Regions from separate parts of the Mesorhizobium newzealandense genome, predicted to be linked through region 1. Evidence: riboswitches for the same ligand, from Rfam matches in the RefSeq annotation. Region 1 holds a riboswitch; the other holds the start of a gene.
What was found. Region 1 has a riboswitch for S-adenosylmethionine ahead of metX (homoserine O-acetyltransferase MetX). Riboswitches for the same ligand answer to the same signal wherever they lie in the genome.
Positions count from the first base shown of each region.

Region 2: it holds a riboswitch for S-adenosylmethionine, as region 1 does, so the genes downstream of both, ACFSOZ_RS38345 (O-succinylhomoserine sulfhydrylase) here and metX (homoserine O-acetyltransferase MetX) in region 1, are expected to answer to the same signal.

Region 1 is NZ_JBHUGZ010000018.1:97,413-111,899, forward strand. It holds gene ACFSOZ_RS28300 (prephenate/arogenate dehydrogenase family protein) at 1-638, opposite strand, end outside; gene hisC (histidinol-phosphate transaminase) at 645-1,754, opposite strand; SAM riboswitch at 1,890-1,967, shown strand; gene metX (homoserine O-acetyltransferase MetX) at 2,081-3,250, shown strand; gene metW (methionine biosynthesis protein MetW) at 3,309-3,923, shown strand; gene ACFSOZ_RS28320 (DUF1330 domain-containing protein) at 3,965-4,285, opposite strand; gene ACFSOZ_RS28325 (glycosyltransferase family 2 protein) at 4,657-5,592, shown strand; gene ACFSOZ_RS28330 (DUF1194 domain-containing protein) at 5,614-6,417, opposite strand; gene ACFSOZ_RS28335 (ABC transporter ATP-binding protein/permease) at 6,504-8,330, opposite strand; gene ACFSOZ_RS28340 (class I SAM-dependent methyltransferase) at 8,464-9,252, opposite strand; gene gloB (hydroxyacylglutathione hydrolase) at 9,391-10,158, shown strand; gene ACFSOZ_RS28350 (cupin domain-containing protein) at 10,175-10,603, shown strand; gene ACFSOZ_RS28355 (lysoplasmalogenase) at 10,600-11,274, opposite strand; gene yddG (aromatic amino acid exporter YddG) at 11,271-12,164, opposite strand; gene ACFSOZ_RS28365 (DUF3108 domain-containing protein) at 12,204-12,992, opposite strand; gene rpmB (50S ribosomal protein L28) at 13,250-13,546, shown strand; gene ACFSOZ_RS28375 (queuosine precursor transporter) at 13,686-14,366, shown strand; gene ACFSOZ_RS28380 (spermidine synthase family protein) at 14,453-14,487, shown strand, end outside.
Region 2 is NZ_JBHUGZ010000032.1:114,787-129,273, forward strand. It holds gene ACFSOZ_RS38320 (aspartate aminotransferase family protein) at 1-294, shown strand, start outside; gene argF (ornithine carbamoyltransferase) at 312-1,223, shown strand; gene ACFSOZ_RS38330 (Hsp33 family molecular chaperone) at 1,332-2,366, shown strand; gene apaG (Co2+/Mg2+ efflux protein ApaG) at 2,410-2,802, opposite strand; gene ACFSOZ_RS38340 (ceramide glucosyltransferase) at 3,026-4,177, shown strand; gene ACFSOZ_RS38345 (O-succinylhomoserine sulfhydrylase) at 4,192-5,379, opposite strand; SAM riboswitch at 5,437-5,514, opposite strand; gene ACFSOZ_RS38350 (2'-deoxycytidine 5'-triphosphate deaminase) at 5,653-6,747, shown strand; gene ACFSOZ_RS38355 (ABC transporter substrate-binding protein) at 6,847-7,620, shown strand; gene ACFSOZ_RS38360 (hypothetical protein) at 7,639-7,968, opposite strand; gene araD1 (AraD1 family protein) at 8,119-9,111, opposite strand; gene mmsB (multiple monosaccharide ABC transporter permease) at 9,313-10,605, opposite strand; gene mmsA (multiple monosaccharide ABC transporter ATP-binding protein) at 10,602-12,134, opposite strand; gene chvE (multiple monosaccharide ABC transporter substrate-binding protein) at 12,256-13,326, opposite strand; gene ACFSOZ_RS38385 (LysR family transcriptional regulator) at 13,642-14,487, shown strand, end outside.

The DNA of each region.
Region 1 (14,487 bases):
GACTTGGTCACCGACTGCAGATCGTCGGCGGTGCCGACGATGTTGTAGGCGATGATGTGCGGCAGGTGTGAGACGATGGCCAGCGTCATGTCGTGGTGCTGAGGGTCCATCGTGTCGATGTTGGCGCCGCAGCGGCGCCAGAATTCCGACAGCCGCTCAAGCGCATCCGGATCGGTGTCCGGCAGCGGGGTGAAGATGCACCAGCGATTGTCGAACAGATCGGCAAAACCGGCATCGGGGCCCGACTTTTCCGTGCCCGCCAGCGGATGGCCGGGAATGAAATGGACACCATCAGGTACATAAGGCTGCATCTGGGCGATGACCGATGCCTTGGTCGAGCCGACATCGGTGAGGATGGCGCCCTTCTTCAGCGTCGGCGCGATTTCCTCGGCCACCGCGCCGGACGAGCCGACCGGCACCGAGACGATGACCAGATCGGCATCGCGGACCGCTTCCTTCGCATCGGTGGTGTAGGAATCTCCGAGCCCAAGCTCCTCCGACCGCGCCAGCGTCGCGCCACTGCGTGTCGAGATGGCGACGTGACGAGCCAGGCCCTCGCGGCGGATGACACGGGCCAGCGACGAGCCGATCAGGCCGATGCCGACCAGCGCGATCTTTTCAAACATCGGTGATGTCATGGTGTTCTAGCTTTTCAGGAATGTCGTGAGAGCGGCGACAACGCCGCGATTGGCCTCTTCGGTGCCGATGGTCATGCGCAGCGCGTTGGGAAAGCCGTAGCCGGAAACGCGCCGCAGGATATAGCCGCGCGCCGTCAGATAGTCGTCCGCCGCCGCTGCCGAATGTTTCTGGTCGTCTGGAAAATGGATCAGGATGAAATTGCCGACGCTTGGCGTCACCCGCAGCCCGAGCTTGCTCAATTCCTCGCTCAACCAGGTGAGCCAGGTCTCGTTGTGCATCACGCTGCGTTGGACGTGATCGCGGTCACGGATCGCGGCGATGCCGGCCTCGATCGCCGTGGCATTGACGTTGAAAGGGCCACGCACGCGGTTGATTGCGTCGACGATGTGCATCGGCGCGTACATCCAGCCGATCCGCGCCCCGCCGAGGCCGATCTTTGAGAAGGTGCGGGTCATCACCACGTTCTCGGCACCGCCGACCAGTTCGATGCCGGCCTCATAATCGTTGCGGCGGACATATTCGGCGTAAGCCGCGTCGAGGACCAGAAGCACATGCCCGGGCAGGCCGGCATGTAGGCGGCGCACTTCCTGGAACGGCACATAGGTGCCGGTCGGGTTGTTGGGATTGGCGAGGAACACGATCTTCGTACGCAGCGTGACGGCGGCCAGGATGGCGTCGATATCGGCGCGCTCGTCGGCCTCCCTGACCGCGACCGGAATGGCACCGGCTGACTGGATGTAGATCTTGTAGACCATGAAGGCGTGTTCGGTGAAAATCGCCTCGTCGCCGGGCGCAAGATAAGTCTGAGCCAAAAGACCGAGAATTTCGTCGGAGCCGTTGGAGCAGATGATGTTCTGCGGGTTGAGACCATGCACCTCGGCGATCGCTTCACGCAGCCGCCTGGCGGTGCCGTCGGGATAGACGTCGAGCTTTCCAGCAATCTCCCGCGCGGCCTCGATCGCCTTCGGCGACGGACCGAGCGGATTCTCGTTCGACGACAGCTTGTAGACCTTGGCGACGCCGGCGGGCGCCGTGCTCTTGCCCGGCACATAGGCGTCGATGTCCATGATGCCCGCGCGCGGGGTTGGACGTGCCTTGTCCGGTGTCTGGCTCATGTCATAAGAATCCGTCGAGAACGCTTCCGCAGGGAAGCCGCTGCGGAAATACAAGCCATGGTCGGCAATGTCGAGAGGTGCAGTCGTGCCAGCCGCCGGCATTGACGGCGAGGCGGACGAGTTCTAGAAGAACACTGACAGTTCCGTGGTGATTTGGCCGGTCGGCTTGCAGCCACGTTAAACAACTTGCTAAAGGGCCGTTTGCATCCTGTAACCGGCTTTGCGACTGCAATGCCGGTTTTTTGTTGTCCGCGCCGGCCGGACGCCGCATCGGCATCGATCTTCGAAAAGCACGGTGCGTGGATTCAAAGTGTGAGATGGATGCAATGGCCGCTCTGCGCGCTGGAAAAACCAACAACGAGGCCGACCAACCGTCGAGCCCGGTCTTGCGTTTTGGACCCGACAAGCCGCTCAAGCTCGATGCCGGCACCCTGCTGTCGCCGTTCCAGATCGCTTACCAGACCTACGGCACGCTGAACGACGCCCGCTCCAACGCCATCCTCGTCTGCCATGCGCTGACCGGCGACCAGCACGTCGCCAGCACCAATCCGGTGACCGGCAAGCCGGGCTGGTGGGAAGTGCTGATCGGCCCCGGCAGGATCATCGACACCAACCGCTTCTTCGTCATCTGCTCCAACGTGATCGGCGGTTGTCTGGGCTCCACCGGCCCGGCCTCGACCAACCCCGCCACCGGCAAGCCCTATGGGCTCGACCTGCCGATCGTCACCATCCGCGACATGGTGCGCGCGCAGCAGATGCTGATCGACCATTTCGGCATCGAAAAACTGTTCTGCGTGCTCGGCGGCTCGATGGGCGGCATGCAGGTGCTGGAATGGGCGTCGAGCTATCCGGAGCGCGTCTTCTCGGCGCTGCCGATTGCCACCGGCGCACGCCATTCCTCGCAGAACATCGCCTTCCATGAGGTCGGCCGGCAAGCCGTGATGGCCGATCCGGACTGGCACGGTGGCAAATACTTCGAGCACGGCAAACGCCCGGAAAAGGGGTTGGCGGTGGCGCGCATGGCTGCCCACATCACCTATCTGTCCGAAGCCGCCCTGCACCGGAAATTCGGCCGCAATCTGCAGGATCGCGAAGCGCTGACCTTCGGTTTCGACGCCGACTTCCAGATCGAAAGTTATCTGCGCCACCAGGGCATGACCTTCGTCGACCGTTTCGATGCCAATTCCTACCTCTACATGACGCGCTCGATGGACTATTTCGACCTCGCCGCCGACCATGGCGGCCGGCTGGCGGATGCCTTTGCCGGCACCAAAACCCGCTTCTGCCTGGTGTCCTTCACCTCGGATTGGCTGTTTCCGACCGAAGAGAGCCGCTCGATCGTGCACGCGCTCAATGCAGCCGGCGCGTCGGTATCCTTCGTCGAGATCAAGACCGACCGCGGCCACGATGCCTTCCTGCTCGACGAACCGGAACTGTTTGCCGCCATCAATGGCTTCATCGGCTCGGCGGCACGGGCGAGAGGGCTCAGCGCATGACCCCGCAAAATTGCAGACTTTTCGGATCAGGATCATGCGCCAGGCAGGAGGCGAAATCATGAGCGTCAACCGCGACCAGCGCGTCGACCTCGAGGTCGTCGCCAATCTCATCCCGCCCCAGTCCCGCGTTCTCGACGTCGGCTCGGGTGATGGCTCGCTGCTCGAATTGCTGCAGGACACCAAGCAGGTCGACGGCCGCGGACTCGAGCTGTCGCAGCGTGGCGTCAACGAATGCGTGGCGCGCGGCCTCTCGGTCATCCAGGGCGATGCCGACAAGGATCTCGAATTCTATCCCGACAAGGGTTTTGACTTCGTCGTCCTGTCGCAGACCCTGCAGGCCACCCGCAACCCGAAGCTGGTTCTCGACGAACTGCTCAGGATCGGCAACCGCGCCATCGTCTCCTTCCCCAACTTCGGCCATTGGCGGGTCCGCATGTCGCTGTTCCTCAACGGCCGCATGCCGGTGACCAAGGACCTGCCCTATTCCTGGTACGACACGCCCAACATCCATTTCTGCACCATCCGCGACTTCGTCAACCTGTGCGACGAGCTTGGCGCGACAGTGGAGAAGGCAACCGCGCTCGACGCCAATGGCCAGAAGATCGGGCTGTCAATGCCCTGGTGGTTCTGGAACTTCTTCGGCCAGCAGGCGGTGTTCTTGCTGAGACGGTAGTTTACGAAAACGCGAGGTTGAGTTGTTCCAGGAGCAATCGACTACCTCAGGACATCGGTGGCCTTGTGCGGATGTTCTACGCCGTCGGCGAACACAACATCCGATTGCGAATTGTCGGTCCGCAGCGTCAGGATGCCCTGGTAGGCGGGCGAATCATACCAACCGCGTGCATGCTGCCTGTCGGGAAATTCGATGACGATCAGGTGGCCCGGCCAGTCGTTCTCGACCACCTCCACATCGCCGCCATGGATCAGAAAACGGCCACCGAAAGGTTCCAGCGTGGCATCGATCTTCTGCAGATATTCGACAATCTGCGGACCCATCTGGGCTTGGCGCATATGGGCAACGGCGTAAGCAGTCATGACTGTACTCCTTGGAACCGAGGCCGACCAGCCGGCCTCGCAACGGCAATCTGTTCAAACACCAGCCGCGATGCGATTACGTCTGAGGTAATGGAATGCATGCGATTCGCTATCGATGCGTCGTCGTCGCAGCGGGGCGATTTTCAAGCATATCGCGCCACAATAGTGTTGCAGTTGAAGCGCTAGACTTGGAATTCGTCATTTCACGCGCATCGAGCAGCAGCACAATGGGGTGACACGGACGCCTGTTTTCTGTACCCTCATCTTCTATACGGGGGAATATGGAAGGGGAGTCCGATCCATTTGACCGTCCTGAAGATCGAAAGACCTGGCAGGAAGCGCTTTTTTTACGCTGGAATGGCTGACGCTATATGACCGGGAAGACAGAGCACGCTCCTCTCATCACGGTGATCACGCCAACCCACAACAGGCGGGAAGCGGTATTGCGTGCTGTCGAAAGCGTACTTTCCCAGAGCATGTCGAGGTTCGAGCATATCGTCATCGACGATGGCTCGACGGACGGGACCGCGGCGGCGCTAGCCGGCATTCGCGATCCGCGACTGATCTATGTCGGCGCGAAATGGCGAGGCGCCAATGCCGCCAGGAATGCGGGCATCGAGCGAGCGCGAGCACCCGTCGTGACGTTCCTCGATTCCGACGACGTCTATCTGCCTCACAGGCTTGAACAGACCCTGACCTGGTTCGATGCCGATCCGGCGCTCGAAGTGCTGATCAGCTCCTACGTCTCCCTGAAAGGCGGACGCGCCACCAATTGCATCAATCGCGATGCATTCCTCAACCCGGGCACGCTGGAGCGAACGCTGGTCGCGGAGACGATCTTGATCGCGGGATCGGCGATAACAGCGCGCCGCGAGGCCTTGCTGGCCATCGGCGGCTATGACAGCGACATCGCCCGGATGCAGGATCGGGAGTTGCTGCTGCGCCTTGCCCGGCGCTTCGGTGCGCAGTTGTCCCAGAACATCGACTGGACGAAGCACAATTCGGAGAATTCAATTTCGCGACGTCGACGCGGCTATGTCGAAGCCTATGCGAACCTGATGCGCAAACACCCGAATATTGCCCGCTCCTACCCGCATATTCCGCCCTACATGATCACGCGCCAGATCATTTCCGATATTCTGAAGTGTCGGATCCCGGAAGCCTTCTCGGGCTACATGGCCAACCGCTCGTCGAAAGATCTTGGCTATTCGCTGCCCGAACTGATCAACGGCTATGTCTATGGCCGGCGTTGGCGCCGCGACCTCCACGATGAGATTCGGCAGAAGTTCGGCGCCCGGCCGGCCTGAGGCCCGTCGTCGCAGCAGAGCTCATCGGTCGAGTTCGGGAAAATACGGATCGGATAAGAACCGTCTGTCCCGCTCGCCTTGCAGGCAATCGACCTGCGCGGCAGCATCGGCGGGGATGATTCTGGTCTTCTCCTGAATGCCGCTGACCTCCAGGATCAGCTTGCGGCGGATGGCTGTCGAAAATTCGGCGGCCGCATAGATCGGCAGCACGAAGGAACCGGGCCCTCCGGTCACGCACTGTGCATAATACTGGTCGAGATGGCTGAAGGTCGGCGACGGGTTGATCAGGATCGGCAGACCGTTGACGACGATGCCTTTGGCGATTGCCGCATCACGCGTCGTGGTGACCGGCGGCCCGATATTGTTGGGGCCGTCGCCGGAAATATCGATGACGCTGCGTTCGCCCTCGAAAGACGTGCGGTCGAACAGCTCGGCGCCGAAAGCCAGCGCACCGGAAATCGAGGTGCCGCGGAAGCTGCGGAACGGGCGCGCCGCGACCTTGTCGGCAAAGCTGTTGGCGGTCTCTGCGCTGTCGATGATCTGCCAGTTGATGATCGCGTCGTCGCGCACCGTGCCGGCCCATTCGAAATAGGCGAGCGCGATGCGGCCGGTATTGCCGGCGCGGACAGCCTGGATGAAATCGGGATGCCGCAGCGCCTCGACATAGCCGGCGCGCTGCAGGGCGAACTCCTTCTCGTCCATCGACAACGAAATGTCGACCGCCAGCACCAGCTCGACGTCGACCGCCAGCACATCCCGCGGCGAGGCGATGGGAGCGGCCTGGGCGCAGGCAAGGCAGGCAAGTAGGCGCAGAGCATCAAGCATGGCCGACGCCAGGGTTGTTTCTCCGGGGAAGCTTCCCTCGCGATCACGGCAAAATAAAGCTGGAGCCCGTAGCCCGGGAAAACAGCCTACTTCTTGCGGCGGGCGCCAGCTGGCGGCGGGTCGATGGCGCCGGCCCTGACCCGGACAGGTTTCAGGGCCGGTGCATCGGCATCCTTGACGATCGTCAACGCGCGCGGAAAGAAATGATTGTTGTGCTGGCCGCGTCCGATGTTGAGGAACGCGGTCCCGGGCAAACGCTTCTCCAGCATCGACAGCACGCGCCGCAACGAGGGTCCGTCGAACGCGTCCATGGCTTCGTCGATGATCACCCATTTCGGCTGCCGCAAGGCGAGCCTGGCAAAGGCCAGCGAACGCTGTTCGTCATCGGCCAGCTCATGCTCCCAGCGCGCGCTTCGGTCGAGTGAGGATGACAGCCGTCCAAGCCCGACCTCGTCAAGCACCGCCGAAATGTCGGCGTCATTCGCCGGCGCAGTTCCGTTCGGGTGATCGAGAACCTCGCGCAACGTACCGGCCGGGAAATACGGGACGCGCGGCACGAATATGGGGGTCTCTCCCGCCGGCAGGCCGATCCGTCCGCTCCCCCATGGCCACAGGCCGGCAATGGCGCGGAAGAACAACGTCTTGCCGGCGCCCGGGTCGCCGGTGATCATGACGCGCTCGCCGGGGCGGATTTCGACATGCTGGTCGGCGAGCCTGGTGCAGCCGTCCCGCGAGGCTACTTCGAGCTTCTCGAAAGTCAGGCTGCCATTGGCGTTTTCGCCGAAGGCAATGCGCCTTTCCTTGTCGTGCAGCAAATCGGTTTCATCGAGCGCGATGCGGAAGTCGGCGACGCGCATCAGCGTGGCGCGCCAGTCGGCAATGCCGCCGATGTTGTTGATGAACCAGCGCAGGGAAGAGTGGACCTGGTTGAAGGCGCCGACCGCCATCATCAGCCCGCCAAAGCTGATATCGCCCGAGAAATAGACCGGCGAAGCGACCAGGATGGGTGCCACGACGGTGATCCAGCCATAGGTGTCGGTCACCCAGGACAGGTTGATCTGGGCGCTGTAGATGCGCCGCATGGCGCCCAGCACCGTATCAAGATCGAGCCCGAGCCGTCGCCTGGCGTCGGCCTCGCCATGGTACAGCGCAATGGCATCGACATTCTCGTTGACGCGCACCATCGACGAGCGCAACTCCGCTTCCCGCGTGTAGCGGTCGCTGTTGAGGCGGATGAGTGGCCGTCCGACCAGCCAGCTCAGCCATGAGGCGGTGCCGGCATAAAGGATGGCGGCCCAGACCATGTAGCCCGGTATGGCCAGCGAGGTGCCGCCGATATTAAACACGAAGCCCGAAGACAACTGCCACAACACGCCGACGAAGGACACCAGCAGGATGCATGACTGCAGCAACCCGACGCCGAGATCGGTCGACAGGTCCGACAGATGGGCGGCATCCTGCTGCATGCGCTGATCGGGATTGACACCGATGGCGCCGGCATTGGCCAGCCGGAAGGCGCGCGCCGGCCGCATCCATTGGTCGATCAGATCCACCGTCAACGCCTCGCGCAGCTTCAGCCTGATCATCTGGTTGAGCCAGGTCTGGCCGATATTGAGCACTAGAAGCCCGCCGGCGATTGCCGCAAAGACGAGAAGCTGGTGCAGGAAGGCGGCCATGTCACGGCGCGCAAGCGCATCGTAGAAAGGCTGATTCCAGCGGTTGAGCATGACCTGGCCGATCGACGTCGCGATGATGACGGCCATGATGCCGACCGACATCCAGAGCAGTGTCTTGCGAACCGGCGATCCTCTCAGCGCCTGCCTGATCGTCGCCACCTGATCGCGCAGGCTGCTGGCTTCGACCGCCACGGCAACCGGCTGAACGGTGACGGCATTGTACGGTTGGTCAGCCATACCCGAGGTCCTTGCGTTCAATGACAGTGCTGACACCGGATGGAGAGACTTGAAGGCATCCGTCGTTCAAATGGGTCGCGAGCCCACTTGCGACAGATAGGTAGGGAAAAGACCCTGGACGTTCTTGCCGCGATCACGAAGCCGTCACCCGTGCAGCCGATGGCCTGGCATCCGAGGCCTCACTCTGACGGCCGAGCCGGGTGGCGCCATGTGGCGATAGCACCGGCACGAAGACGCGGCGCGAGGCGCGCTGGACGACCGGCACGCCTTGATAGAGCCGTTTCTGCGCCTCGACGACGATGACACCGGAAAAGATCGGCCAAAGCCGCCGGCCGACGCGCTCCAGCACATTGTGGAAGCGCATCATGAAGCGCCGCCGCGACGGTGGGAAGAACAGCGCGTCGGACCAGGACGCAGGCGTGAAATTCGTCTCGCGCAGCAGTTCCGTGAGCTGGCCGCGCGAGAAAGGCCGGCCATTGCCGAATGGCGTATGCTCGAAGCGCGCCCAGACGCCGCGCCGGTTGGGCACGACGATGACGACGCGCCCCGCCGGCGACAGCACCCGCCAGATCTCGTTCAGCGTTTCACGCGGATTTTCGACATGCTCGAGCGAATGGACGAGCAGCATGCGGTCGATGCAGGAATCGACCAGCGGCAGTTCCTCGTCGAAGACCAATGCCGTCGCCGTCGGCCCCGTCGCCGGCCACACCACGGCGCCTTGTGTTGCCGGCATGAAGGCGAAGACCCGCTCGGCATCGGTGCCGAAGCGCTCCAGCCACGGCAAGGTGTAGCCGAGGCCAACCAGCCGCTCGTTGGGTACGGCAGCCCATATCGATGACAACGCCATGGTGATCGAGCGCTCGGCGAACCGGCCGAGCGTTGTCGAATAGAAGGAGCGAAGATCGACGATGTCGGAATGCATGCGAGGGATGTAGCCGTGATATCGGCGGGTTTCAACAAAAGGCCTCGATGAGCCTGACATTCCGGGACGTTGTTGAACATCCCGGGATGACATCGGCGCGCCGTCGCCCTATGTCTGCGGCGACAACGGAGAGATGCGATGCCGGTCGAAATCGAACAATTCATGTGCCGCAGCGACAATTTCGGCGTGCTGGTACATGACCCCAAAAGCGGCCAGACCGCGATCATCGACGCGCCCGAAGAAGCGCCGATCCTGGCCGCGCTCAAGCGCACCGGCTGGACCCCGACGATGATCCTGACCACGCATCACCATGTCGATCACGTCGAGGCCAATCTGGCGCTGAAGGAGCGCTTCAAGCTGCGCATCGTCGGCCCGGAAGCGGAAAAGGCGAAGATTCCCGGCATCGACGAAACCGTCGAAGAGGGTTCCGTCATTCATCTCGGCGATGAGCGGATCGAGGTGATCGCCACACCCGGCCACACCGCCGGCCACGTCTCCTACTACTTGCCGTCATCGAAGGTGGCGTTCACCGCCGACACGCTGTTTGCGCTGGGTTGCGGGCGGCTGTTCGAATGCAAGCCGCCGGTGATGTACGAGTCGCTGAAGAAGCTTGCAGCGCTTCCCGCCGCCACAACAATCCATTGCGGCCACGAATACACGCTCTCCAACGCCCGTTTCGCGCTGACCGTCGACCCGACCAATTCGGCGTTGAAGGAACGCGCCGCCAGGATCGAGGCGCTGCGGGCCGACAACAAGCCGACGCTGCCGACGACGATCGGCGAGGAACTGTCGACCAATCCGTTCCTGCGCTGGCACGATCCGGCAATCCGCAAACATCTTGGGCTGGAGAAAGCTTCGGACGCCGAGGTGTTCGCCGAAATCCGCAAGCGCAAGGACAATTTCTAAGCAAGGCCCAGAACCCATGACCAGCGCAGCCGAAATCATCGCGATCCTCGGTCTGAAGCCGCATCCGGAAGGCGGCTGGTATGCGGAGACGTTTCGCGATGGCGCCGGCGGCGCGCGCGGCCACTCAACCGCGATCTATTTCCTGCTCGAGCAGCACCAGGTATCGGCCTGGCATCGGGTCAGGGACGCGACCGAGGTCTGGCACTTCCATGCCGGGGCCCCGCTGGCCTTGTCGATGAGTGAGGAAGATGGCGCCGTGTTCGAGCAGGTGCTCGGCATCGAGCTGGCGGCGGGCGAGCGGCCGCAGATCGTCGTGCCGGCAGGCTGGTGGCAATCGGCGCGCAGCCTGGGCGAATGGACGCTGGTCGGTTGCACCGTCGCACCGGGCTTTGAATTTGCCACCTTCGAGTTGGCCGAGCCGGGCTGGCAGCCGAAACAATCCTAATTCAGCAAGAACCCAAGGGTAATCGCCAGCTGGGCGGCGTAGTAGAGAACCCAGACCGAAAACCGCATCCAGACGCGGTGCGGCGAGATGGCGGCCACTAGGAATTTTTCTGCGGCGAGCAACCCGTCCGATGCCATGAACAGCAGCGCACCGCCGACAATCGAGACGCTGCTTGTCGTCAGCGCCGAAACGCCCATGGCCAGGATGGCCGCGATATAGGCGACGATCGGGACGCGCAGGCCGGGACCGACACGCCGCCAGAGCGCCACCAGCATGACGAGCGCGAACACGGCCATGGCCAGCGCAATCGCCCCACGCCACGATTCGGCGCCAAGCAGTTCCAGGCCGCCACCGCTGCGCAGGAACAGCGCGACATAGACGATGTGGGCGACGAGAAAACTGGCGAGCCCGCCGAGAAAGGCCTTTTCGCCGTCGCGCGAAAGGAAGGCGTCGCCAACGGCACTGAGCGTGAGCGCGGCGACCAGCAGCAGCGGGCCGCCTTGCAGCGCCGCCAGCACGGCAAGCATTGCCACGGCAAGCGTCTTTGCCGCTGAACGGGCGAGCGTCGGCGGCATGCCAAGCGTGAAAGCGTAGATCACCGCCGCCACCAGCGAAAAGATCAGCGTCGCATTGGAGTTGGCGTCGATGCCGCCTGGAAACGGCATCGTCATGCCTTGGCTCCGCTTTCGGTAACGGCCGGCTTGCGCAAGAACAGCGACTTTGCCGCCAGTGCCGCCCCGCCGGTGATCAGCACGCAGGCGGCCAGGATGCGCAGCGACGGCTCGGCAACGCCCGCCGCGATCAGCACCAGCGTCGACAAAAGCGGCGCGGCATAGCTTGCCGCGCCGAGCACCTGGATGTTGCCGCGCTTGACGCCGATGTCCCAGGCGTAGAAAGCCGCCCCGACCGGCATCAGGCCAAGCCCGAGCACGGCCAGCCATTGGCTGGCACCCTCAGGCAGCACCGTTTGTTCCAGCGCCAGGTGGCAGGCGAGCGACAGCACCGCGGTGGCGGCGCAGAACCAGGTGACGATGCTGGTCGGCACCGACGGGAAGCGCCGCGACAAAAGCGAATAGGACGACCACAGCACCGCGCAGACGGCCGCCATGGCATAGCCGAAGGCGTAACGGGCGTCGAAGGCGAGGCCGCCGCCCTTGGTGACAATCAGCACGGTGCCGGCAAGGCCGAGCAGCGCGCCGACGACATGGTTCCAGGCCAGGCGCTCGCCCGGCATCAGCGCCGAACCAAGCACGATCAGCAGCGGCCACAGATAGGCGATCAGGCTCGCCTCCACCGCCGGCGCATTGCGCAGCGCGGTGAAATAGAAGAAGTGGTAGCCGAACAGCCCGGCAATGCCGATCAGCCAGACCTGCGGCGGTATCTTCTGGCTCTTGTCGGCGGCCGGCATGAACAGCCGCGCGACAAGCCCAACCCCGGTGCCGATCGAGAAGGTGATCGCCGACAGCAGAAACGGCGGGACTTTTCCGGATGCATCCGTGAGCAGCGCCAGCAGCGCCCACATGGCGACCGCAGAAAAGCCGATGAGTGTTGCGCGCCCCATTCTGTCTCCAGTGGCGCCCATTCTGTCCCAGTGGCGCGCCTATTGTATCGCTTCGAAACGCCTGGCGCTGATGGTCAATGTGCCGATCTGCGTTCCGACCGTGGCGTGGACCGGCGCATATACGCCGGTTTGGCCGAGCGGCGCAAACGTCACCATCATGCGGCTGCGGTTCTTCAGATAGTTGAGCGCCTTGCGGCCCTTGCGGTAGCCCGCCACCGGCTCGAAACCCATCCGGCAGGTGATCGTATCGCCCTTGTAGCCCGGCACCGAGATCGTGCCTTTCGAAGCGTAGCTCAGCGTCAGATCGGCGCGCATCTCGCCGTCGTAAAACTTCACCTTGCGGCCGCAGACCTGGTCGAGACTGTCGGCATGGATGACGGTGGCGGCCATCGGATCGAGTACCGATGCCAGGTCGCTGGCGCCAAGCGGCACCCAGCTCTTGGGATCGCGCTTGTCCGGCGCCGGAATAACCTGCGTCGAGGTAACCGTGCCATTGGCAAAGCGGATATCGACCACCGAAGCCTTCTTGCCGGAGGTGTAATCGGCACGGAACGCTTGTGGCACCATCTTCTTGCCCGAAATCGTGCCCTTGGACGAGACCGTGCCCTGCGTATCGTCGAACAGCTTGGCGAGACCGGCAGCGCTGACGCTGCCTTCGATCGCGTAGGCGCCGTTCTCATAGTGGCTGGAAAACGTTGATTTCGCTATGGAAAGACCAAGGAACGACACCGTGTACTCGCCCTTGAACGACTGCGGCGAGGCCGCTGTGGCGGCGGACGGCAAGGCAATGGCAAGCACGGCGGCAAGGGCGTGAGACGAACGAAGCATGGCGGCATCGGGTCCTTGATTTTTGGCCGGAGGCGGGCAACTCCGGGCTGGCATGTCCCTATGAGACCGCTTATAGGATGAATTCCGGCCTTAGTATGAAATGCCGGGCGCGTCCGTAGGCATGCCGGAGCTTGACGCACCAGCGAAATGCAACTATGGAACGCCAACTTTTTCCATAAGGCCGCCTGACCAGAACCGCGCGCCACCCGGCGTGGGAACAAAGGTTTGGCAGACCCCGAGAACTGAAGGTTAGAACAATGTCCCGCACCTGCGAACTCACTGCCAAGGCAGTCATGTCCGGCAACAATGTGAGCCACGCCAACAACAAGACCAAGCGTCGCTTCCTGCCGAACCTCGTCAAAGTGACGCTGATTTCAGAAGCGCTGAACCAGAACGTGCGCCTGCGCATTTCCGCCAACGCGCTGCGTTCGGTCGAACATCGCGGTGGTCTCGATGCCTTCCTGGCCAAGGCCGACGTCGCGGAGCTGTCGCAGCGCGCGCGTCTGCTCAAGAAGCAGATCGCCAAGAAGCTCGCCGACCAGCCGGCTGCTTAACATCGTTCAAAGGCGGGGGACGACCGCCTGAGCATCGGATCGAACCCGCAAGGTTTCGGCAATCCGATGCTCAAATACGAAGCGAGCACCGCCCGAATAGGCATGATGCTCCGCTGGTTCCATTACCCAGGATAAAAAAATGAATTCCTTTTCGCGATACCTGCCATTCGTGGCCGCCATGGCGCTTGTCGTCGTGGCGTCGAACATTCTCGTGCAGTTCCCGATGCAGGGACAGATCGGCGGCCTGTCGCTGGCCGACCTGCTGACCTGGGGTGCCTTCACCTATCCCTTCTCGTTCCTGGTCACCGATCTCGCCAACCGCCGCTACGGGCCTGCCGTGGCACGCAGGATCGTCTTTGTCGGCTTCATGACGGCGGTTGTCTGCTCGATCCTCATCCCGCCCTTCCTGTTCCGCCACGGCCTGATCGAATTCGAGACCGCGGCCGACCGGCTGGTGCGCATCGCGGCGGCGTCCGGTGCGGCGTTCCTCTGCGCGCAATTGCTTGACGTGACCGTGTTCAACCGGCTGCGCCGGCAGAGCTGGTGGCGGGCGCCGATCGTCGGCACGCTGGTCGGGTCGGTGTTCGACACCGCCGTGTTCTTTACCGTCGCCTTCTATGCCGCTTTCGCCTTCGCTGGTCCCAACGACAGTTTCGCGCTCGAAACCGCACCGCTGATGGGCGTCTTCCATGTCGACACCATGCGCTGGATCTCCTGGGCACTTGGCGACCTCAGCGTGAAGCTGATCATTGCCGTTGTGGCGCTCATCCCCTACCGGCTGCTCGCCGCCCGCTGGAGCCAGCCGGCGGTTGCGGTCTAGGCCGTGATCCCGAACCGAAGGACCGCGTCAGCGAAAAGTGGAGTCCGGTTTTCGGATAAGATCACGGCCAAGCAGAGAGTAAGCCCGTGATCCCCTGGGTCCAGCTAGACTCCGCGAAGAC
Region 2 (14,487 bases), on a different contig from region 1:
AAGGCGCTGCTGATCAAGCAGGGGCTGGCGGCGGTCGCCGACGAGTTTCCCGAGGTCATCGAGGACATCAGGGGCACCGGGCTGATGCTCGGCCTCAAATGCGCGATGCCCAACACCAAGGTGAACATGGCACTGCGCGACCAGCACCTGCTGGCCGTTCCGGCCGGCGACAACGTCATTCGTCTGTTGCCGCCGCTCACCGTCACCGATGCCGAGATCCACGACGCGCTCAACCGCATCCGCGCCGGCGCCAAGGGCCTGGCGGAGGCGATCGCCTCCGCCGCCGCGAAGTAATCCCGGAACCATTGCTGATGTCAGTCCGCCACTTCACCGATCTTTCCGCCGTTTCCGAAGGCGATCTGCGCTTCATGCTTGACGATGCGGTGGTGCGAAAGGCTCGCCTCAAGGCCGGCGAGCGCACCAGGCCGCTCGAAGGCAAGGTGCTGGCGATGATCTTCGACAAGCCGTCGACGCGCACGCGCGTGTCCTTCGACGTCGGCATGCGCCAGCTTGGTGGCGAGACCATCATGCTGACCGGCACCGAGATGCAGCTCGGCCGTTCCGAGACCATTGCCGACACCGCCAAGGTGCTGTCGCGCTATGTCGACGCGATCATGATCCGCACCACCTCGCATGAGCGGCTGCTGGAACTGACCGAGAACGCCACCGTTCCGGTCATCAACGGCCTGACCGACGACACCCATCCCTGCCAGCTGATGGCCGATATCATGACCTTCGAGGAGCATCGCGGTCCGGTCGCCGGCAAGACCATCGCCTGGACCGGCGACGGCAACAATGTGCTGCATTCGCTGCTCGAGGCCTCGGCGCGGTTCCGCTTCAACCTCAACGTCGCCGTGCCCGAAGGCAGCGAGCCGGCGCAGAAGCATATCGACTGGTCGCAAGCGCATGGCGGCAAACTACACTTCACCCGCTCGCCCGAGGAAGCCGTCGATCAGGTCGACTGCATCGTCACCGATTGCTGGGTGTCGATGGGCCAGGAACATCGCGCCCGCGGCCACAACGTGTTCTCGCCCTACCAGGTCAATGCCAAGCTGATGGCCAAGGCCAAGCCGGACGCATTGTTCATGCACTGTCTGCCGGCGCATCGCGGCGAGGAAGTGACCGACGAGGTCATTGACGGGCCGCATTCGGTGGTCTTCGACGAGGCCGAGAACCGACTCCATGCGCAGAAGGCGGTTCTGGCGTGGTGCCTCGGCGCTTGATCCGGGCCGACTTGATCCGGGCCGACTTGATACAGGGCTGGGTGATGCCTATCTGCGGGCCATCACGCAAAAACAGCGCGTTTCGACGCATGCGCCCCGGAGGGCGGCATGGCCGCGCCCCGGAGCTTTGTCATGTTGGAAACCTATCAAGTGACTGAACATCACCCCAAACTCGGCGAATTCGGCTACGCCGGTGACGATCACGTCGTGCCTTTCGAGGTCGGTCCGCTCGATGTGCGCGGCCGCACCGTTCAGCTCGGGCCGATGCTCGACGCCATCCTGACCCGCCACGACTACCCCGAGCCGGTCGCCCGCCTGCTGGCGGAAGCCTGTGTGTTGACGGTCCTGCTTGGCACCTCGCTCAAATTCGAGGGCAAGTTCATCTTGCAGACCCGCACCGACGGGCCGGTCGACATGCTGGTGGCGGATTTTTCCACGCCCTCGGCACTGCGCGCCTATGCGCGCTTCGATGCCGACCGGCTGGAGGCGCTGGTCGCGGCCGGCGAAACGTCCCAGCAGACGCTGCTCGGCAGCGGCGTGCTGGCGCTGACCATCGACCAGGGCGCTCACACGCAGCGCTATCAGGGCATCGTCCAGCTCGACGGCGAAACGCTGGAGGATGCGGCACGCACCTATTTCCGTCAGTCGGAGCAGATCCCGACCGATCTCAGGCTCTCGGTGGCCAAGCTGCTGACGCCTGGCGTCGGCGGCGCCCGCGAGCAATGGCGTGCCGGCGGCATCCTGGCGCAGTTCCTGCCGCAGTCGCCCGAGCGCATGCGGGTTCCGGACCTGCCGGGTGGTGACGGCGATCCGCGCGAGGAAATCCACGGTCCGGCCGACAATTCCTGGCAGGAGCTGCTGGCATTGCTCGGCACCATCGAGCCGACCGAACTGATCGACCCGACGATCGGCGCCGAGCGGCTGCTCTACAGGCTGTTCCACGAACATGGCGTGCGCGTCTTCGGCGGCGTTCCGGTCGCCGACCAGTGCTCATGCTCGCGCGACAAGATCCGCGGCATCCTCGAGGGCTTCTTGGCGCAGGAGATCAAGGACAGCACCGAGGACGGCGGCATCCACGTCGCCTGCGAATTCTGCTCGAAGCAATACGACTTCGATCCGGCGGAATTTACGGCGGCTCAGTAGAGAAAAATACGCATCACCGGCTGCTTCGCGGCCGGTGAGCGAACTAATTCACCGTTCGCCGGGTGCCCGGCAGATCAAGCGAAAAGGCGGGGATGGCGATGTCGAACGTCTCGCCCCGCTTGTTGCGCATGGTGTAGTGCCCGACCATGATGCCGGACGGTGTCGAGAGCGGGCAACCGGACGTGTATTGATAGCTGTCACCGGGATTGAGTTCGGGCTGATCGCCGACGACGCCCGGTCCGCGCACCTCCTCGACCCGGCCGGTGCCGTCGGTGATGTGCCAATAGCGAGACAACAGCTGCACGAAATCGTCCGACTGGTTGTCGATCGTTATCTGATAGCCCCAGACATAGCGGTTCTCGGACGGATCCGAGCGGTCCTCCAGATAGAACGGCCTGACCTGCACTTCGATGTTGCGCGTCACGGCGCGGTACATAAGCGGCTCCAAAACAATCCAGGTCGAACTGTCCTCGCTCCGAGCGAGCAGGTCAACGTGCGCGTCTTGTCGCGCCCGGCCTGAAAGGCAGGTGCCGACAAAGAATGTCATTTAAGTGACACATGACAATGGTGGTGTGCACGAAGCGGGCGACTCGGCGCTCTGTCGAACTGTTGAAAACGGCCATCACGCGGGCCGTCTTTTCTGGAGTGACCAGATCTCGATGGAACTCACGCTCATAACCGCCTCGCTTTCGATCGCTCTCATTCTCTCAAATCTCGCCAGCATCCTGCTCGCCGCTTCGCGTCTGAAGCGGCGCCGCACCATCGCGCCGCCGGCCGGCAAGTCGCGGCCGGTGTCGATCGTCGTGCCGTCGCGTGGCGTCGAGCCGTTCACGCAGGAGACGCTGGAGCGTGCCTTCTCGCTCGACTGGCCGCGCTACGAGCTGATCTTCTGCGTCGCCCATGCCGATGATCCGGTGGTCAGGCTGATCTACGCCGCCATCGCCCGCTTCCCCAAGGTGCCGGCCCGGCTGTTGATCGGCGACGACCGTATCAGCGCCAATCCGAAGCTCAACAATTGCGTCAAAGGCTGGGAGGCGGCGCGCCACGATTGGGTTGTCTTGGCCGATTCCAACGTGTTGATGCCGAGAGACTATATTCAGCACCTCATGGCGGCGTGGCGGCCGGATACCGGCCTTGTCTGCTCGACGCCGATCGGCTCGCGGCCGGCCGGCTTCTGGGCCGAAGTCGAATGCGCCTTCCTCAACACGCTGCAGGCGCGCTGGCAATATGCCGGCGATGCGCTTGGCCTCGGCTTTGCCCAGGGCAAGAGCATGTTGTGGAACAAGCCGATGCTCGACGCCAGCGGCGGCATCCGTGCGCTGGCCGCCGAGATCGCCGAGGACGCCGCTGCGACCAAGCTGGCCAATGGCCTTGGGCTGCGCGTCAATCTCGTCACCGCGCCCTTCGAGCAGCCGCTCGGCCGGCGCACGTTCGGCGAGATCTGGTCGCGTCAGGCCCGTTGGGCGCGGCTGCGCCGCGTCACCTTCCCGCTGTTCTTCGCACCCGAGATCCTGACTGGCGCTGTGGTGCCGCTGGTGCTTGCGCTGGTTGCGGCGGCAGCCGCCGGCGTCAGCCTCTGGGCAACCGCCATTGCCGTGCTGGCGGCCTTCTACCTTCCGGAGTGCGTCCTGGCCTGGTCAAAGGGCTGGTACCTGTCGCCGCGCATGGTCGTGGCGATCATGGTGCGCGACGTGATCCTGCCGGCGATGTGGGCGCGCGGCTGGCTCGGCGGCGCCGTCGACTGGCGCGGCAACGCGATGACCATCGGCACCAAGGCCGCCGAACTGGAAGAGACGCCGTCCGGTGCCTGAAAGCCAAAGGCCTCCTATTTGGCCTTCAGCGCCTGTTCGATGTCTTCCAGAAGATCGTCGGTATCCTCCAGGCCGACCGACAGCCTGAGCGTGCCAGGCCCGATGCCGAGTTCGGCGCGGGCCTCGTCGCTCAGATTCTTGTGCGTCGTCGTTGCCGGATGGGTGATCAGGCTCTTGGCGTCGCCGAGATTGTTGGAGATCAGCACGATGTCGAGGGCGTTCTGCAAGGCGAAAGCCGCCTGTTTGCCGCCCTTGACGTCCAGGCAGATCAGCGTCGAGCCACCCGACATCTGCTTCTTGACGATGGCCGCCTGGGGATGATCGGCGCGGCCGGGATAGATGACGCGGGCGATCTCGGGCCGCTCGGCCAGGAAATCCGCGATCTTGCCGGCGCTTTCCGTCTGCTGGCGCACGCGCAGCGGCAGCGTCTCCAGGCCCTTCAGCAGCGTCCAGGCATTGAACGGCGACAGGCTCGGACCGGTGTGGCGGAAATAGTCGTGCAGGTTCTCGTCGATCCATTTCTTGTCCGACAGGATGACACCGCCGAGACAGCGGCCCTGGCCGTCAATGTGCTTGGTCGCCGAATAGACGACGATGTGCGCGCCGAGCTGCAGCGGTTTCTGCTGCAAGGGCGTGGCAAAGACATTATCGACGATCAGCCGCGCGCCGATCGAATTGGCAAGCGAAGCGACGGCAGCGATGTCGACCACTTCCAGCGTCGGGTTGGTCGGGCTTTCCAGGAAGAACAGCTTGGTGTTCGGCTTGACCGCCTTTTCCCAGTTGGCGATGTCGGTTCCGTCGACCAGCGTCGCCTCGATGCCGTATCTCGGTGCCAGCGTCTCGACCACCCAGCGGCAGGAGCCGAACAGCGCCCGCGCCGCCACGATATGGTCGCCGGCCTTGGCGCTGCACAGAAGGGCTGCCGTAACCGCCGCCATGCCGGACGCCGTGGCGCGCGCGTCTTCCGCGCCTTCGAGCGCGCACATGCGCTTTTCGAACATGTCGACGGTCGGATTGGCATAGCGCGAGTAGATGAAGCCCGGCTCCTCGCCCTTGAAGCGGGCTTCGGCAGCCTGTGCCGTTTCGTAGACATAGCCCTGGGTCAGGTACATCGCCTCGGAGGTTTCGCCGAAACCGGAACGCAGGGTTCCGCTATGCACGAGTGCTGTTTGAGGCTTCCAGTTGCGCTTCTTGGTGCTCATCGCTTTTGTTCCAGACACAAAAAAACCGGCCGCGAAAGTCGCAACCGGTCCATACGGCCTTGCGGCCCGACGGTCCTTTAGCGACTTGTTTAACGTGGCTGCAAGCCGACCGGCCAAATCACCACGGGATAACGACCCTTTAAACCCGCGCCACGCTTGCGTCAATTGCCGGCTTGATTAAGAGGTTTGTACCAAGCAGGTTCCGCAAAAGTGTTCCACGGTTTTGCGGCAGGAACCTGCGACGAGAAAATCGTCTGGCCTAGGAGTGGAGCCTTGCGGCAGACAGGCATTCTTCCCGATCAGGACATTTCGGCGCTGTTCCAGTCCGGCGCGCTGAAGTCGACCCGCGCGCTCGATATCGACCAGATCCAGCCGGCGAGCCTGGATCTGCGGCTCGGCGACAAGGCCTGGCGGGTCCGGGCCTCGTTCCTGCCGGGTCCCAACCACAAGGTTTCGGAAAAGCTCGACCGGCTGCAGCTGCACGAGATCAATCTTGCCGATGGCGCGGTGCTGGAGACCGGGTGCGTCTATATTGTGCCCTTGCTTGAAAGCCTGGCATTGCCGGCGGACATTTCGGCCTCGGCCAATCCGAAGAGTTCGACCGGGCGGCTCGACATCTTCACCCGCGTGATGACCGATCGTGGCCACGAGTTCGACAAGATCGCCGCGGGCTATCACGGACCGCTCTATCTCGAGGTCAGCCCGCGCACCTTTCCGATCGTCGCGCGCACCGGTTCGCGCCTGTCGCAGATCCGCTTCCGCACCGGCAATGCGCTGCTGTCGGAAGCCGAGCTGCACGACCTGCATCGCGCCGAGATGCTGGTCGCCACCGAGCCGCCGAACATTTCCGGTGGCGGCATCGCGCTGTCGATCGACCTCAACGGCGATCAGAACGGGCTGGTCGGCTATCGCGGCAAGCATCACACCGGACTTGTCGACGTCGACAAACGCGCCGCGCAAGAGGTCGTCGACTTCTGGGAGCCGATCCACAAGAGCGGCGCCGGCGAACTGGTGCTCGATCCCGATGAATTCTACATCCTCGTCAGCCAGGAAGCAGTGCATGTGCCGCCGCTCTACGCCGCCGAGATGACGCCGTTCGATCCGCTGGTCGGCGAATTCCGCGTCCACTATGCCGGCTTCTTCGATCCGGGTTTTGGCCACTCGGCGTCCGGTGGCACCGGCAGCCGGGCGGTGCTCGAAGTGCGCAGCCACGAAGTGCCGTTCATCCTCGACCATGGCCAGATCGTCGGCCGGCTGGTCTACGAGCACATGCTGAAGCGGCCGCAGGCACTCTACGGCACCGATCTCGGCTCCAACTACCAGGCGCAGGGCCTGAAGCTGTCCAAGCATTTCCGCCCCGCGCGCTGACCCCCATTGCCGTCAGGCAATATGCTTGCCTGCGCCGGCTTGCCATGCTTGGCTGCCTTGCTGGCTGTCAAGATGCCGGCGTTCAAGGGAACCAAGAAAATGCAGATTTCCAGATGGATCATATCGGCAGCTGGTGCTGCCATGCTGGTGATGGCGGCCGGCTCTCTGTCGGCGCAGGCGGCGGAGAAACTGAAGATCGGCACCGAGGGTGCCTATCCGCCGTTCAACACCATCACCTCGGACGGCAAGGTCGTCGGCTTCGACATCGACATCGCCAACGCGCTGTGCGCGCAGATGAAGGTCGAGTGTGAAATCGTCACCCAGGACTGGGACGGCATCATTCCCGCCCTGCAGGCCAAGAAATTCGATGCCATCATCGCCTCGATGAGCATCACCGAGGAGCGCAAGAAGCAGGTCTCCTTCACCAACAAATACTACACGACACCGCTGGCGCTGGTGGCGCCGAAGGATACCGATCTCACATCGACCGAACCGGCGGCACTTGCCGGCAAGACGGTCGGCGCCCAGGCTTCGACCACGCAGGCCGACTACGCCCAGAATGTCTATGGCAAGGCCGGCGCGGAGGCGAAACTCTACCCGACCCAGGAAGAGGCGATCACCGACCTGACGAACGGCCGCCTCGATGCCGTACTGTCCGACAAGTTCGTGCTGGTGGACTGGCTGAAGAAGGCTAGCGACGGCTGCTGCAAGCTGGTCGGCGACGTCAAGGGCACGGAGACCCAGGCCGGCATTGCCGTGCGCCTGGAAGATACCGCGCTGCGCGACAAGCTCAACGCGGCGATAGACGCCATCGTTGCCGACGGCACCTACAAGAAGATCCAGGCCAAATATTTCGACTTCGATATTTATTGAGGGTGTCGCAAGCCTTGGTCAGCCGCGAAAGAGATACTCTTTCGCGGCGCCGAGGCAGGCATGGAAATGGCCGACAAAGAGCAGTTCTCGCACGGCCAATCGCTTCCTGCCCCAGAACGCGGTGTTCCGCTTCTCCTCGTCAAGCGAGGCGCTTGATCCCGCCCCCAAGGGAAACAGCTGCTTGTCCAGGCAACCGAGGACATGCGACCTGGCGGAATCGATGCCGCAGGCTTTGGCATTGTCGTTCAATCTGTCGCTGCGAAGTGCGGAGGTCATCCGATCCGCATTGCGCATCAGGAAGCCGACCTGCGCTCTTGAATATCCCGTGGCCAGAAGCCGGTTCGTCATCGCCGTACGAGCTTCGCGATACGATCTTGCGCGCTGCATTGTCCCGCACTGTAGGCCGCTGATGGATGGGCGAGGACGATTGCCAGGCCTACGGATGCAATACCAAGTCGCATGCTGCCCATCGGCCGACCCTTCTGGCGCGCCCGGTCTTCACAGCGCCTTCACCGCCACCTTCACCGGCTGCTCGATCTCAAGCGGATTGCGCAGCGGCAGGCCAAAATCCTTGGCCCCGATCTCGAACACGTCGCCGGCCTCGGTGTTGATGCCGTCGGCAAAGGACAGCGTCGCCGTGCCGAACATGTGCACATGCACGTCGCCCGGCTGGCGGAAGGCCGCATATTTGAAGTGGTGGTGTTCGAGATTGGCGATGGTGTGCGACATGTTTGCTTCACCAGACAGGAACGGCTTTTCCCACAGCACCTCGTTGTCGCGATAGATGCGCGAGGTGCCCCTGATGTCGGCAGGCAGGTCACCGATCAGGATCTCCGGCCCGAACGATGCGTTGCGCAGCTTGGAGTGGGCGAGGAACAGATAGTTCACACGCTCTGTGACATGGTCGGAAAACTCGTTCGACAGCGTGAAGCCGACGCGGAACGGCGCGCCGTCGTCGCCGATGACGTAGATGCCGGCCACCTCAGGCTCTTCACCGGCGTCCTTGGCGAAGGCCGGTGACAGGAGTGCGGCACCTGGCGCCACCGCCATCGTGCCGTTGCCCTTGTAGAACCATTCCGGCTGCACGCCGATCTGGCCTTTCGCGGGCTTGCCGCCCTCCAGCCCCATGCGGAACATCTTCATGGAGTCGGTCAACTGTTCCTCGCCATCGGCGCTGAGCTTCTTGTGCATGGAATCGCGTGTCGCGGCCGATCCGAGATGCGTCAGTCCGGTGCCGGTCAGATGCAGGTGCGCCGGATCGGGGTGATTGATCGGCGACAGCAGCCGCCCCTTCTTGTAGGCGGCATCGAGATCGACCGCCTCGCCTAGGCCCTTGCGTTCGATCAGCGCGACGAGGCCGACGCCGGTGCGGGCAGCCTCCATCGCCAGCGAATAGACGCTGCGGGCGCCATTGATGATCCGGGTCTTGCCGCCGTTGCGGGCAACGACGCGGATGGTCTCGGCGTCGTCGAGAATCTGGGAGATCAGCATGATGAATCCTCTCTCATTTGCCTTGGCAGGGCTGCCGGAACGGCAAACCTTGCCCAGCGCGGCCAGGACCTCGTCCCATGCCACGGGTGAAATTCTCCATTCGGATTGCGCTCGCGAGCCTGGTCCCTCGGGGGACTTCTTTTCGTGCCGGCGGGTTGCCGAGCAGCGCCGCGATGTGACCCGTATGCCTTCCTGGTTCCCTCAGCCCTTGTTCTTGTTGTAGACGTCGAACACCACCGCGCCGAGCAGCACCAGGCCTTTTACCACCTGCTGCCAGTCGACATTGACGCCCATGATCGACATGCCGTTGTTCATCACGCCCATGATGAAACCGCCGACCACCGCGCCGATGACCTGACCGACACCACCCATCGCCGAGGCGCCGCCGATAAACACCGCGGCGATGACGTCGAGTTCGCTGCCGAGGCCCGCTGCCGGCACCGCCTGCCCAAGGCGCGCCGCGATGATCAGGCCGCCAAGCGCCGACAGAACACCCATATTGACGAACACCATCAGGGTCAGCCGCTCGGTCTTGATGCCCGATAGCTGCGCCGCCTTGGCATTGCCGCCCATTGCGTAGATGCGCCGGCCGATCGTCATGCGTTTGGTGACGAACACGAACAGTGCGATCAGCACACCCATCACCATGAGAACGATCGGCAGGCCCCTGTAGCTGGCGAATTGGTAGACCAGGAACAGCGCCAGCGCGCTGGTCACCAGGGTCTTGACGACAAACAGTGAGAACGGCTCGGCTTCGTAGCCGTGCTGCTCGCGGGTGCGCCGTGCCCTGAGCCCGAAATAGGCATAGGCGAGCACGGCGATCAGGCCCAGCACAATCGTCGTCATGTGCAGGGTCAGGCCGCTGCCCATGATGGTCTTGCCGGCGGCGTTCACGGTCGGAGGGATCAATGTCAAGGGGCCGATCACGTCCGGAATGAAGCCGGAACTGAGCGCCTTGAAGCCGTCTGGAAGCGGCCCCACCGAAGACCCGCCACCCAGCAGCGCCTGGCAGATGCCGCGGAAGATCAACATCCCCGCCAGGGTGACGATGAAGCTCGGTATTCGGTGATAGGCAATCCAGTAGCCTTGGGCCGCGCCGATGCCTCCACCGATGATGAGGCAGATGATCGACACAACCAGCGGATTGCTGAAGGGACCAAGCGGCCAGATGACCATCATCATTGCCGCCAGCGCGCCGATGAAACCGGCGACGGAGCCGACGCTGAGGTCGATATGGCCCGAAACGATCACCAAAAGCATGCCCAGCGCCATCACGATGATGAAGCTGTTCTGCTGCACCAAATTGCTCAGGTTCACTGGCTTGAACAGCGTGCCGGACGTGGTGAACTGGAAGAACACCATGATGGCGATCAGCGCCAGGATCAGGCCGTACTCGCGCAGATTCGTGATCAGCGCCGAGACGGCCACACGCGGCCCCTGCTGCACATCTTCGGCGACGCCGCTTTTCGGCGCGGGACCGCTCTCGGTGGTCATGATGGTTTTCCTTCTCCCCGAACGATGGCGCGCATGATCTTTTCCTGGCTGGCGTCGCTCGCCGGCATTTCGCCGACCATGCGGCCTTCATTCATGACGTAGATGCGGTCGGTGATGCCGAGCAGTTCCGGCATCTCCGACGAGATGACGACGATCGCCTTACCCTCCGAGGCGAGGCGGGCGATGATGGTGTAGATTTCGTACTTGGCGCCGACGTCGATGCCGCGCGTTGGCTCGTCGAGGATCAGCACTTCCGGATTGGCGAACAGCCACTTCGACAGCACCACCTTCTGTTGGTTGCCGCCCGACAGATTGCCGGTCATCTGATAGACGCTGGACGAGCGGATGTTGGTCTTGGCCTTGTAGTCGTTGGCGACGGCGAGTTCGCGCAAATCGTCGATCACGGCGTGGCGCGACACGCCGCCAAGATTGGCCAGCGTGATGTTATGCTTGATATGATCGATCAGGTTGAGACCGTAGGTCTTGCGATCCTCGGTGACGTAGGCAATGCCGTGTTCCACCGCCTTGCTCACCGACGAGACATCGATTGGCTTGCCCTTGAGCAGCACCTCGCCGGTGATACGGCGGCCGTAGGAGCGGCCGAACAGGCTCATCGCGAATTCGGTGCGCCCGGCGCCCATCAGCCCGGCGATGCCCACCACTTCGCCCTTGCAGACATTCATGTCGATGCCCTTGATCACTTGCCGCTCGGCATGGATCGGATGATAGACCGACCAGTCCTTCACCTGCAGCACGATCTCACCGATCCTGGGTTCGCGCGGCGGATAACGGTCGTCGAGCGAGCGGCCGACCATCGAGGTGATGATGCGGTCTTCCGAGATGTCTTTCTTGGCCAGCGTCTCGATGGTCCGCCCGTCGCGGATGATGGTGACCTTGTCGGCGACCCGGTTCACTTCGTTGAGCTTGTGCGAGATCAGGATCGAGGTGATGCCTTGCCGCTTGAACTCGAGCAGCAGATCGAGCAGCGCCTGGCTGTCTTTCTCGGACAGGCTCGCCGTCGGCTCGTCGAGGATCAGCAGCTTGACTTCCTTGCTGAGCGCCTTGGCAATCTCGACCAGTTGCTGCTTGCCGACGCCGATATTGGTGATCAGCGTCTTGGGGTCCTCCTTGAGGCCCACCTTCTTCAGCAAGGCGCTGGTCCGTGTCTCGTTGGCATTCCAGTCGATGATGCCAAATCTGGCGTGTTCGTTGCCAAGGAAAATGTTTTCGGCGATCGACAGCATCGGCACCAGCGCAAGTTCCTGGTGGATGATGACGATGCCCTTGTGTTCGCTGTCGTGAATGCCTTTGAAATGGCATTCCTCGCCACGGTAGACGATCGCGCCATCATAGGTGCCGGATGCGTACACGCCTGACAGCACCTTCATCAGCGTCGATTTGCCGGCGCCGTTCTCGCCGACCACGGCATGGATCTCGCCTTCCTCGACGCTGAGGTTGACGTTCGACAGCGCCTTCACGCCGGGGAACGTCTTGGTGATGTCGCGCATCTCCAAAATCGTCGAGGCCATCAGGAATACCGCTCCTCCGAGGTCCGGAACAATGCCGGGGGCTAGTATGCGAATTTTGGATTCGCCGCGCTAGCAAAAAGGGGCCCCGCTGTGCGCGGGACCCCAGGCTTTGTAACCGAGATTACTTCAGCTCTTCGGCCTTGATGTAGCCGGAGTCGACCACCAGCGCCTGGTAGTTCGACTTGTCGACATCATGCGGCGTCAACAGGATCGAAGGAACGACCTTGACGTCATTGTTGTAGGTCTTTTCATCGAGACCGTCCGGCTTGCCGCCCGAGAGCACCTTGTCGACGAGTTCGACAGTGGCCTTGGCCAGTTCGCGGGTGTCCTTGAACACGGTCGAGTACTGCTCACCGGAGATGATCAGCTTGACCGAGGCGGTCTCGGCGTCCTGGCCGGTCACGATCGGCCAGGGCTGAGCGTCCGTGCCGTAGCCGACAGCGCGCAGCGAGGCGGTGATGCCGCGCGACAAGCCGTCATAGGGCGACAGAACGCCATCGACGCGGCTGCCGTCCGAATAGTTGGCCGAGAGCAGGTTGTCCATGCGCGCCTGGGCGGTGGCGGCGAGCCAGCGCAGCGTGCCGACCTTGTCCATGCCGGTCTGGCCGGACTTGATCTTGATCGAGCCGTCATCGATCAGCGGCTGCAGGACGGAGATCGCGCCGTTGTAGAAGAAGAAGGCGTTGTTGTCGTCCGGCGAGCCGCCGAACAGTTCGACGTTCCACGGCTTGGTGTTCGGGAAACGCTCCTTGAGGCCCTTGACCAGCGAGTTCGCCTGGATGACGCCGACGCCGAAATTGTCGAAGGTGGTGTAGTAGTCGACATTGGCGGTCTTCTTGATCAGGCGGTCATAGGCGACGACGACGACACCGGCGTCAGCAGCCTTCTGCAGCGCATCCGACAGGGTGGTGCCGTCGATCGAGGCGATGATCAGTGCCTTCGGGCCCTTGGTGATTTCGTTTTCCAGCTGGCTGAGCTGGTTCGGGATGTCGTCCTGCGCATATTGCAGATCGACAGTGTAGCCGAGAGCCTCGAGCTGGGACTTGACGGCGTCGCCGTCATTGATCCAGCGCTGCGAGGTCTTGGTGGGCATCAGCACGCCGATCAGGCCTTTGTCGGCTGCGTGCGCCGAGTAGGTCATGGCAGCGATGCCAAGGGCCGCGACGGCGGCCAGTGTCTTGATGATTTTCACTTAACTCTCCCTGGTTGATGGACGCGGCACCCCGGGGCTTCGCGGGCCGCGCAGTCGAGCGGAAGCGCAAGGCGCCGCCGCCGGCATATCGATCTCTGGTATCCTCCCAATGGTCCCGAGACGCTGATTTCAGTCGATACGATTTTGCTCGTTATCGACCGTCAAGTCTCAGAACGCGCCATAGGGTGTGGCCCTTTGCCATAACTGTCAAATGCGATCTTTGATGGTTGATATATCGAAGCTGATATATATTAGAAGCGCATGAAAACGTGGCCCCGTGGCCAGTTCGTCATACGCGTGGGAGTACGGAAAATCATGGCGAGGTTGCGCAATTCTGTTGGGATCTCAGGCGGTTACAAGGAGCGTCCAGGCGACGGCGAAACCTTGCTGCGCAGTGGTCTCAGCCTGCGCCACATGCGCATGATCGTCGCACTCGACGACCATGGCCGGGTGAGCGCGGCAGCTCAGGTCATGAACATTTCGCAGCCGGCGGCCTCGCGCATGATCAGCGAGATGGAGGCCGTGCTGGAGGTCAAGCTGTGTGAACGGCTGCCGCGCGGCATCACCTTGACGCCCTACGGCAAGGCACTGGCCAGGCGCGCGCGCTCGATCCTGCTCGAAATGCGCGAGGTCGACCGCGAGATTTCCGAACTCAAGGCGGGCAAGGGCGGCTCGGTGTTCCTGGGGGCCGTGACGGCACCGGCGATCGAGCTGGCTGTGCCGGCAATTCGCGAAATCCGCCGCATCTATCCACGCATCGAGATCACCATGCAGGTCGAGACCTCCAACGTTTTGGCACGCGAACTGATCGCTACGCGTCATGATTTCATCATCGCGCGCATCCCCGACGATCTCAATCCGCGGCTGTTCGAATCGCGCGTCATCGGCGTCGAGAAGGCCTGCCTGATCGTGCGCCGGGGTCATCCGCTCGCCAAGGGCGAGGCGGTGCGGCTGGAAGAGACCGCCGCCTATGACTGGGTTTTCCAGTCTGGCGGTTCGCCCTTGCGCCAGGCGATGGAGAGCAATTTCCTCAACCGCAACATCGCCTTGCCGGACCGCATCCTCAACACCAGCTCGCTGCTCTTGACCCTGGTCATGGTCGCACAGTCCGATGCCATTGCGCCGGTATCGATCCAGGTGGCGAAATTCATCCAGAATCCC